DNA from 2 places in the Geodermatophilus sp. SYSU D00700 genome. Region 1 is predicted to be linked to the other one. Evidence: riboswitches for the same ligand, from Rfam matches in the RefSeq annotation. Region 1 holds a riboswitch; the other holds the start of a gene.
The links. Region 1 has a riboswitch for cyclic di-AMP ahead of ACI79V_RS19435 (transglycosylase family protein). Riboswitches for the same ligand answer to the same signal wherever they lie in the genome.
Positions count from the first base shown of each region.

Region 2: linked by a shared signal. The riboswitch ahead of ACI79V_RS09695 (transglycosylase family protein) and the one ahead of ACI79V_RS19435 (transglycosylase family protein) in region 1 are both predicted to bind cyclic di-AMP.

Region 1 is NZ_JBJGZA010000034.1:23,441-27,710, forward strand. Features, by position in the region: gene ACI79V_RS19425 (dihydrofolate reductase family protein) at 1-70, opposite strand, end outside; gene treZ (malto-oligosyltrehalose trehalohydrolase) at 73-1,827, opposite strand; gene ACI79V_RS19435 (transglycosylase family protein) at 2,008-2,697, opposite strand; cyclic di-AMP (ydaO/yuaA leader) riboswitch at 2,701-2,828, opposite strand; gene treY (malto-oligosyltrehalose synthase) at 3,072-4,270, opposite strand, start outside.
Region 2 is NZ_JBJGZA010000009.1:74,779-79,048, reverse strand. Features, by position in the region: gene ACI79V_RS09700 (nucleotidyltransferase domain-containing protein) at 1-352, shown strand, start outside; gene ACI79V_RS09695 (transglycosylase family protein) at 417-1,529, opposite strand; cyclic di-AMP (ydaO/yuaA leader) riboswitch at 1,534-1,702, opposite strand; gene menD (2-succinyl-5-enolpyruvyl-6-hydroxy-3-cyclohexene-1-carboxylic-acid synthase) at 2,033-3,736, opposite strand; gene ACI79V_RS09685 (o-succinylbenzoate synthase) at 3,733-4,270, opposite strand, start outside.

The sequences.
Region 1 (4,270 bases):
GCCGCCGGTAGGCCGCGGCGAGGGCGGCGTCGTCCGCGACGGGCCCGGCGTCCGGGAACAGCCGCCGCACGGTCAGCGCGTGGTGAGCACGGCCGCGCTCTCGGCCGGCAGCGTCACCGTGTCGCCGTCCAGCGCCGGGTCGTCCCCGGTGGCGAACAGCACGCCGGTGGCCGGCCGGTCGAGGTCGACCTCCCGCGGCTCGCCCGACAGGTTGGCCACCACCCGCAGCGCGCCGCGGTGCACCACCAGGAGGCGGTCCTCGTCGTCCCAGCCGACCTCCACCGCGCCCAGGTCCGGGTCGACCAGATCCGGCTGCGCCCGGCGCAGCGCCAGCAGCGCCCGGGTGGTCGCCAGCAGCCGCGCGTGCGGCTCCCGCTCGGGCTCCGACCAGTCCAGCTTCGAGCGGGTGAACGTCTCCGGGTCCTGCGGGTCGGGCACCTCGTCGGCGTCCCAGCCGTGCTCGGCGAACTCGCCCTTGCGCCCCTCGGCCGTCGCCCGCCCGATCTCCGGGTCGGTGTGGCTGGTGAAGAACTGCCACGGCGTCGAGGCGCCCCACTCCTCGCCCATGAACAGCATCGGGGTGAACGGGCCGGTGAGGACCAGCGTCGCGCCGACGGCGAGCAGGCCGGGGGACAGCGACGCCGAGATGCGGTCACCGATGGCGCGGTTGCCGACCTGGTCGTGGTCCTGCAGGTAGCCGAGGAACGCCCAGCCCGGCAGCCGCGCGGTGTCGACCGGCCGGCCGTGGGACCGGCGGCGGAAGCTCGACCAGGTGCCGTCGTGGAAGTACGCGCCGGTCAGCGTCTTGGCCAGTCCCGCCAGCCCGGCCGCGGCGAAGTCGCCGTAGTAGCCCTGCCCCTCGCCGGTGAGCACCGCGTGCAGCGCGTGGTGGAAGTCGTCGCTCCACTGCGCGTGGATGCCCGTGCCGTTGGCGGCGCGCGGGGTCACCAGCCGGGGGTCGTTGAGGTCGCTCTCGGCGATCAGTGTCAGCGGCCGGCCCAGCGCCGCCGAGAGCCGGTCGACCTCCTGCGCCATCTCCTCGAGCACGTGGGTGGCCCGCTCGTCGACCAGCGCGTGGACGGCGTCGAGCCGCAGCCCGTCGACGTGCATGTCCCGCAGCCACATCAGCGCGTTGTCGAGGATGTAGCGGCGCACCTCGTCGGAGTCGGGCCCGGACAGGTTGATCGACGAGCCCCACGGGTTGGGCCCGCCCTCGCTGAACACCGGCATGAACAGCGGCAGGTAGTTCCCCGACGGGCCGAGGTGGTTGTAGACGACGTCCTGGATCACGCCCAGGCCGCGCTGGTGGCAGGCGTCGACGAACCGCTGGTAGGCCGCCGGCCCGCCGTAGCTCTCCTGCACCGTGTACCAGAGGACGCCGTCGTAGCCCCAGTTGTGCGTGCCGTCGAAGCCGTTGACCGGCAGCAGCTCGACGAAGTCGACGCCGAGGTCGACGAGGTGGTCCAGGCGCTCGACCGCCGCGTCCAGGGTGCCCTCGGGCGTGAAGGTGCCCACGTGCATCTCGTAGACGACGCCGCCGGCCAGCGGGCGCCCGGTCCAGGCGCCGTCGCCCCAGGAGTGGGCCGCGGGGTCGAAGCGGCGGGACGGGCCGTGGACGCCGTCGGGCTGGCGGCGCGAGCGCGGGTCCGGCCGCACGGTGTCGTCGTCGCCGAGCAGGAAGCCGTAGTCGGCCTCGGGCGCGGCCGGCACCTCGGCGCGCCACCAGCCGCCGTCGTCGCGGCGCATGTCGTGCACGGCGCCGTCGACCTGCAGGCGCACCCGCTCCGGCACGGGCGCCCAGACGGCGAACTCGGCGGCAGCGGACATGCGAGGACCTCCCGGCGGTGGTGCGGCTGACCGGACCCTCTTGCCCGCTGGGGGAGCGGTCAACCGCCGCGGGCGGCGGCCCGCGGGGGAGCGGGTCCCCCGGCGGCCGCGCGGCTCACGGCCGGCCGAGACCCCCGGGCTCCCGGCAGCCGGGGGAGGACCCCCCGGCTGCCGGAGGACTCACGGGAGCTGCAGCTCCTGACCGACGTAGATCCGGTTCGGGTCGCTGCACTCGTCGCGGTTGGCGGCCCACACCGCCCGCCAGCCACCGTCGACGCCCTGCGCCCTCGCGATCTTGCCGAGGGTGTCGCCGCTCTTCACGACGTAGGAGCCGCCCTCACCGTCGCCGCGGTCCCAGCGGGAGCCGCGGTCCCAGCTGCGGTCGGCGTCCTCGGCCGGTGCCGGCGCCGGCTCCTCGGCGGCCGGAGCGGGAGCGGGGGCAGGAGCGGCGGCCGGCTCCGGAGCCGGCGCGGGGGCCGGCGCGGGGGCCGGGGCAGCCGCGGCCTCGGGCGAGCCGGCCTCCGGCGCCGACGGGTCGAGGTTCTTGCCGCAGGTCGGCCAGGCGCCCGGGCCCTGGACGTCGAGCGTGGCCTCGGCGACGGCGATCTGCTGCGCCTTGGTCGCCAGGTCGGCGCGCGGGGCGTAGTCGAGGCCGCCGAAGGCCTCCCAGGTGCTCTGGCTGAACTGCAGGCCGCCGTAGTAGCCGTTGCCGGTGTTGATGCTCCAGTTGCCGCTGGACTCGCACTGGGCGACGGCGTCCCAGTCGTTGGGGGCGGCGGCCGAGGCCGGGCCGGCCGCGACGCCGATCGCGGCCGCGGCCACGCCGGTCGTCACGAGGGCACGGCGGAGGAAGGACGTGGACGTGCGCATGCGGGATCTCCGATCCGCCGCCTGCGAGGTGAGCTGTCGGGTTCGGAGCGATCGGTGCCCCGGCCGCACGTGTGCGGCTTCACCCCCAGGCGCTGCGTCCGGTCCCCCCGTGACCGCGGCGCACACGCCGAGATGGGTCCCCCACCCCCGTCCTGGCTGTGCAGGAGGAACGGAGCCCGGCGGACGGGGTTCGGCGGACCGGCTCCGGCACGCCGCCGTCGGTCGGCCGCGTGCGGGAGCCAAGGTAACGGTCGCATCACGGGACGGCACACCGGCCCCACCCGTCACGGCGTGCCGCCCGGCGTCCCGGGTCCGGCCCGGGCGCGGCACCGCAGGTCACGGCGGCGCCGGGCGGCGCCGCCGTGACCTCCGTCTCATCCTCGGACGAGCAGCGCCACGGGCAGCCGGGCGAGCAGGCCCGCCACGGGCGCCCCGCCGGCGTCGGCCACGACCCGGGTGTCGGTCAGCACGTCGCGCCAGGCGCCCGTGGGCAGCGCCAGCGCGGTGTCGCCCCAGCCGGTGGCGGCCAGCGCCACGGGCAGCCGGGTCGCCACCGTGACCGCTCCGCCCCGGTCGAAGGCGACGACGGAGCCGGCGGCGCTGCCGGTGGCCTCGACCGGCGTGTAGCCGGAGAACAGCTCCGGGGAGTCCCGGCGCAGCCGCAGCGCCCGGGAGGTGACCAGCAGCTTGGCCGCGCCGGTGTCGTCGACCCCGGGCACCTCACCGCCGTCGAGGCGGGCCAGCAGCCGCCGGCGCTCGTCGTAGTCGACCGGGCGGCGGTTGTCGGGGTCGACCAGCGAGCGGTCCTCCATCTCGGTGCCCTGGTAGACGTCGGGGACGCCGGGCATGGTCAGCTGCACGAGCTTCTGCGCCAGCGCGTTGGACCGCCCGGCCGGGCCGATGCGGGCGACGAACGCCTCGATCTCGGCGTTGGTCGCCGGGGCGTCGTACGCGGCGTCGACCATCCCGTGCAGCTGCGCCTCGAAGGCCTCGTCGACGTCGGTCCACGTCGTCGAGGTGCCCGCCTCCCGGGCGGCCTTCTCGGCGTAGGCGTGCGCCCGCTCGCGCGACAGTGGCCAGGCGCCGACCAGGTTCTGCCACACCAGGTGCGCCAGCGGCCGGTCGGGCAGCGGGTGGCGCGCGAGCCAGCCGCGTACCAGGTCCGCCCACTCGGTGGGCACCTCGGCGAGCACGGCCAGCCGAGCCCGGGTGTCCTCGCTGCGCTTGGTGTCGTGCGTGGTCAGCGTGGTCATCGACTCGGGCTTGCGCGCCCGCCGCCGGGCCTGCGCCTCGTGGAACTCCGCGACCGTGCTGCCGAACCGGGCCGGGTCGCCGCCCACCTCGTTGAGCACCACGAACCGGGCCCAGCGGTAGTAGGCGCTGTCCTCGACGCCCTTGGCCATCACCGGGCCGCTGGTCTGCTCGAACCGGGTGGCCGCCTCGGTGCCGGCCCGCGCCAGCACCGGGTGCAGCGCGTCGACCGCGGCGACCAGGTCGGGACGGCGGTCGCGGACGGCGGCCACCGTGGCGTCGAGGTGCTCGCGGCCGTCGGGCAGGTAGGTGCGGTAGACGT
Region 2 (4,270 bases), on a different contig from region 1:
GGCGATGACCGGCGCAGCCGGCGCGCACACGAACCGCCCTGGACTCGTCGCCGCGCACGGGTTCGACGTCAAGTACGCGATGCACGCGCTGCGGCTGGGCATCCAGGGGGTGGAGTTGCTGACGACCGGCCGGATCACCCTGCCGGTGCCCGAGCCCCACCGCACGTACCTGCGGAGCATCCGCCGGGGCGAGGTACCGCTGGCCGAGGTGGTCGCCGCGGTCGACGACGCCGAGGCCCGGCTGCTGGCGCTGCGCGACAGCCCGGCGGTGCCGGCCGCGCCCGACCGCGCCTGGGTGGACGCGTGGCTGCACCGCTCGTACCTCGCCCACTGGACGGCTCGCGGCCGCTGACCGGTCCGACGACGAGGGCCCCGGCCGCTGGGCAGCGGCCGGGGCCCTCGTCGGGGGGTGAGGATCAGCCCACGTAGTTCACGTGCACGTGGTCGTGGTGGTTCGCGGTCACGCTGCCGCGGTCGGCCATCGCCTTCCACGCGCCGTCGGGCGAGGTCAGGATCCGCTGCTCCCAGATGACGTACTCGACGCCGAGCTCGTCCCAGTGGTCGACGTGGTACTGGGCGATGGCGTCACCGAGGGCGTTGTCGGTCATGACCATGTAGTCCAGCGCCAGGCCCGACGGGTGCCCGTTCGGGTCGACCGCGCTCCCGCGCGTACCGCCGAGGGTGATGTCGGCGGCGCCCGGCACGTTGCTCACGACGGCGTTCGCGGCGGCCTGCACGACCGCCTTGACCGGGCCGGCGCTGTTGGTGATCGACGCGATCGCGGAGGCGACCTGCGGGGCGACCTCGGCCAGCGGGGCCACCGCGGGCGCGGGGGCGGACTCGCCGGCGGAGGCGGTCGCGGCGGGGGCCTCCGGGGCCGGAGCGGCCTGGGCCGGGGCCGCGCCGCTGACGGCGAGCACCTGACCGGGGTAGATCCGGTTCGGGTTGCTGCCGATGACGTCGACGTTGCGCTCGTAGAGCTCGCGCCAGCCCTGCTGGTGGGCGGCGGCGATCTCCTTCACGGTGTCGCCCCAGCGGACGGTGTAGTCCTCGGTGGCGGCGTCGTCGGCGTGGTCGTGGGAGTGACCGGCCTCCGCGGCCGGGGCGGGTGCCTCGGCGGCGGGAGCGGGGGCGGCGGGCGCCTCGGCGGCGGCCGCGGTGGTGCCCTCGGTCAGGTACTTGCCGCAGCTCGGCCAGGCGCCGATGCCCTGGCCCTCGAGGACGCGCTCGGCGATCTCGATCTGCTGGGCCGGGGTGGCCAGGTCGGCGCGGGCGGCGAGCTCGGTGCCGCCGAAGCCGGCCCAGGTGGACTGGCTGAACTGCAGGCCGCCGTAGTAGCCGTTGCCGGTGTTGATGCTCCAGTTGCCGCTGGACTCGCACTGGGCGACGTCGGTCCAGTCGTGGCTGGTGGAGGCGGAGGCCGGGGAGCTGAGGACGCCGAGACCGACGACGGTGGCGCCGGCGGCGACAGGGGCCCGGGCGATGACCTTCTTGGTGCGGACGTAGCGGGGTGCGCGGTGCTTGGGCATGGTGATGATCTCCCGATCACCGCCGGCGAGGTGAGCTGTCGGGTTCGGGCGATCGGTGCCCGGCCGCGGTCCGCGGCTTCACCCCGAGGCGCGTTCGGGTCCGGCCCCCGTGGGCCGTCGCGCGCCGGAAGTGGGTCCCCCACCCCTGCCCTGGGTGTTGGTGTGGACGACCGGTGGGCAGGGTTTGGCGGACCGGCGCCGCGCTCCGTTCTGCTGAGCGCAGCCAAAAAGCTACCTACGGTCATGGCAACTGTCGCTGTGTCGCCGGTCACACTGCGATTAGGAGGGGACACGTGGGGTAGCGCGTGACGCTGCCGTGACCAACCGACCGCCTGCGGCGCCGGCGGGCCGGCAGTGGGGAACGCGCTGGTCACCGGCGACTCGCCCCCCGGTCCGCGTGGTCCGGCGCGGCCCCGGCGACCGGCCCCCCGGGACCCTGCGGGCACGTCGCTCGTGATGGACGCCACGGGACGGACCGGTCCTCCACCGCCCGTCCCGCCCGGTCAGCCGAGGGCGTGGGCGGCGGCGTCCCGGAGCGCGACGGCGAGGTCGGCCTCGGCGCGCTGGTCGGTGCGGACGACGACGACCCGCGGCCCGCCCGCCGCCAGCGCGGCCGGCAGCTCGCCGGCCGAGGAGACCGCCGTCGCCGTCCAGCCCAGCGCCTGCGCGACCGCTGCCAGGTCGCGCCCGTGCGGCGTCCCGAACACCCGCCGGTAGTCGCGCGCGTACGCCGCCCGGCCGGGCTCGAGCTGGGCGAAGATCCCGCCGCCGTCGTTGTCCGGGACGACGAGCGTGAGGTCCGGACGCGGCTCGCCCTCGCCGGTGAGCAGGCCCTGCAGGTCGTGCAGGAACGTCAGGTCGCCCAGGAGCGCCACCGTCGGGCCGCCGTGCGCCAGCGCCGCCCCGACCGCGGTCGAGACGGTCCCGTCGATGCCGGCCACCCCGCGGTTGGCCAGCACGGCGACGTCGCCGCGCGGCACGGCGAGGCGGTCGACGTCGCGCACCGGCGTCGAGGAGCCGAGCACCAGCAGCGCCCCGGCCGGCAGCGCGGCGACGACGTCGCGGGCCAGGCGGGCGGCGGTGAGGCCCGGCGCGGCGTCGAGCAGCGCGTCGACGGCGGTCCCGACGCGGGCGGCGGCGTCGGACCAGGCCCCGGCCCACGCCCCGGTCCACGCCCCGGCCCGTCCGGGGTCCGACGGCGGCCCGGCGGGCGGGGCGGCCCGCGAGACCAGCGCGCTCGACCGGCCCGCGTCGGGCCAGCGCGGGGTCGCCGCGACCGTCTCGACCCGCACCCGCGGGTCGGCGAGCAGCGCCGACACCGGCCGCGACAGCGTGGGCCGGCCGACCACCACGACCCGCTCGGGCCGGTGCGTGTCCAGCCAGGCGGGGACGCCGAGCAGCAGCGCCCCGCCGCGGACGGCGTCGCCGGTCCACGCGCCGCCGCTGGGCTCGGCGACCACCGGCCAGCCCGAAGCAGCGGCCCCGGCGGCCCAGGCCCGGCCGGCCGCGGGTGGTCCGTCGCCGGCCACCACGAGGGTGCGCGGCCCGTCCCCGACCGGACCGGCCGGGACGGGCGCGGGCGCCCCGGCCGTCCACGGGGCACCGCCGGCGCGACCGGCCCACGGGCCATCGAGCGGGCCGGGCTCCCCGTCGGGCAGCAGCGGGTCCCGGAAGGACAGGTTCAGCTGCACGGGGCCGGGGTCGCCGGACAAGGCGCCGGTGGCCGACAGCAGCGCCCGCGACACCACCGAGCGCCAGTAGCGGTTCTGCGCGGCCTCCCGCCCGGCCTCGGGCACCCCGACGTCGGCCGCCCAGCGCACCGCGCCGCCGTAGAGGCCGGGCTGCTCGATCGTCTGGTTGGCACCGGTGGACCGCAGCTCCGGCGGCCGGTCGGCGGTGAGCGCGAGCAGCGGGACGCCGCTGACGTCGGCCTCGAGCACCGCGGCGTGCAGATGCGCGGTCGCCGTCCCGGAGGTGGTGAGCACCGGCACCGGGCGGCCGGAGGCGCGCGCCAGGCCGAGGGCGAGGAAGGAGGCGGTCCGCTCGTCGATGCGCACGTGCAGCCGCACGGCACCGGCCCGCTCGGCGGCGGCGAGCGCGAGCGCGACCGGGGCCGAGCGCGAGCCGGGGGCGAGGACGGCGTCGCGGACCCCGCCGCGGACCAGCTCGTCGACCAGCACGCGGGCCAGCGCGGTGGAGGGGTTCACGCGGCGAGCACCGCGGTGAGCCGCGCCGACCACCGGGCGGTCACGTCGTCCGGCGCGGCCACGGCGGCCCGCCGGTCGGGCACCACCGCCCGCACCGGCAGCGCGCCGTCGACGGGCACCAGCGGATCGCCGCTCACGTCGCCGTCGAGCAGCGCTGCGGTGGCCAGGCCGCAGGCGAAGGGCAGCTCGGGCAGCGCGGCGGCCAGCGCGACGCCCGCCGCGAGGCCCACCGAGGACTCCAGGGCCGAGGACACGACGCACGGCAGCCCGTGCGCCTCGGCGACCCGCAGCGCCGCGCGCACACCGCCCAGCGGCTGCACCTTGAGGACGACGACGTCGCAGGCCCCGCGCAGGTCGACCGCGAGCGGGTCGCCGGCGCGCCGGACGGCCTCGTCGGCGGCGATCCGGACGTCGATCCGCCGGCGCAGCGCGCACAGCTCGTCGAGCGTCGCGCACGGCTGCTCGACGTACTCGAGGCCGACCCGGTCGAGCTCCCGGATGCGGGCGGCCGCGGTGTCGACGTCCCAGGCGGCG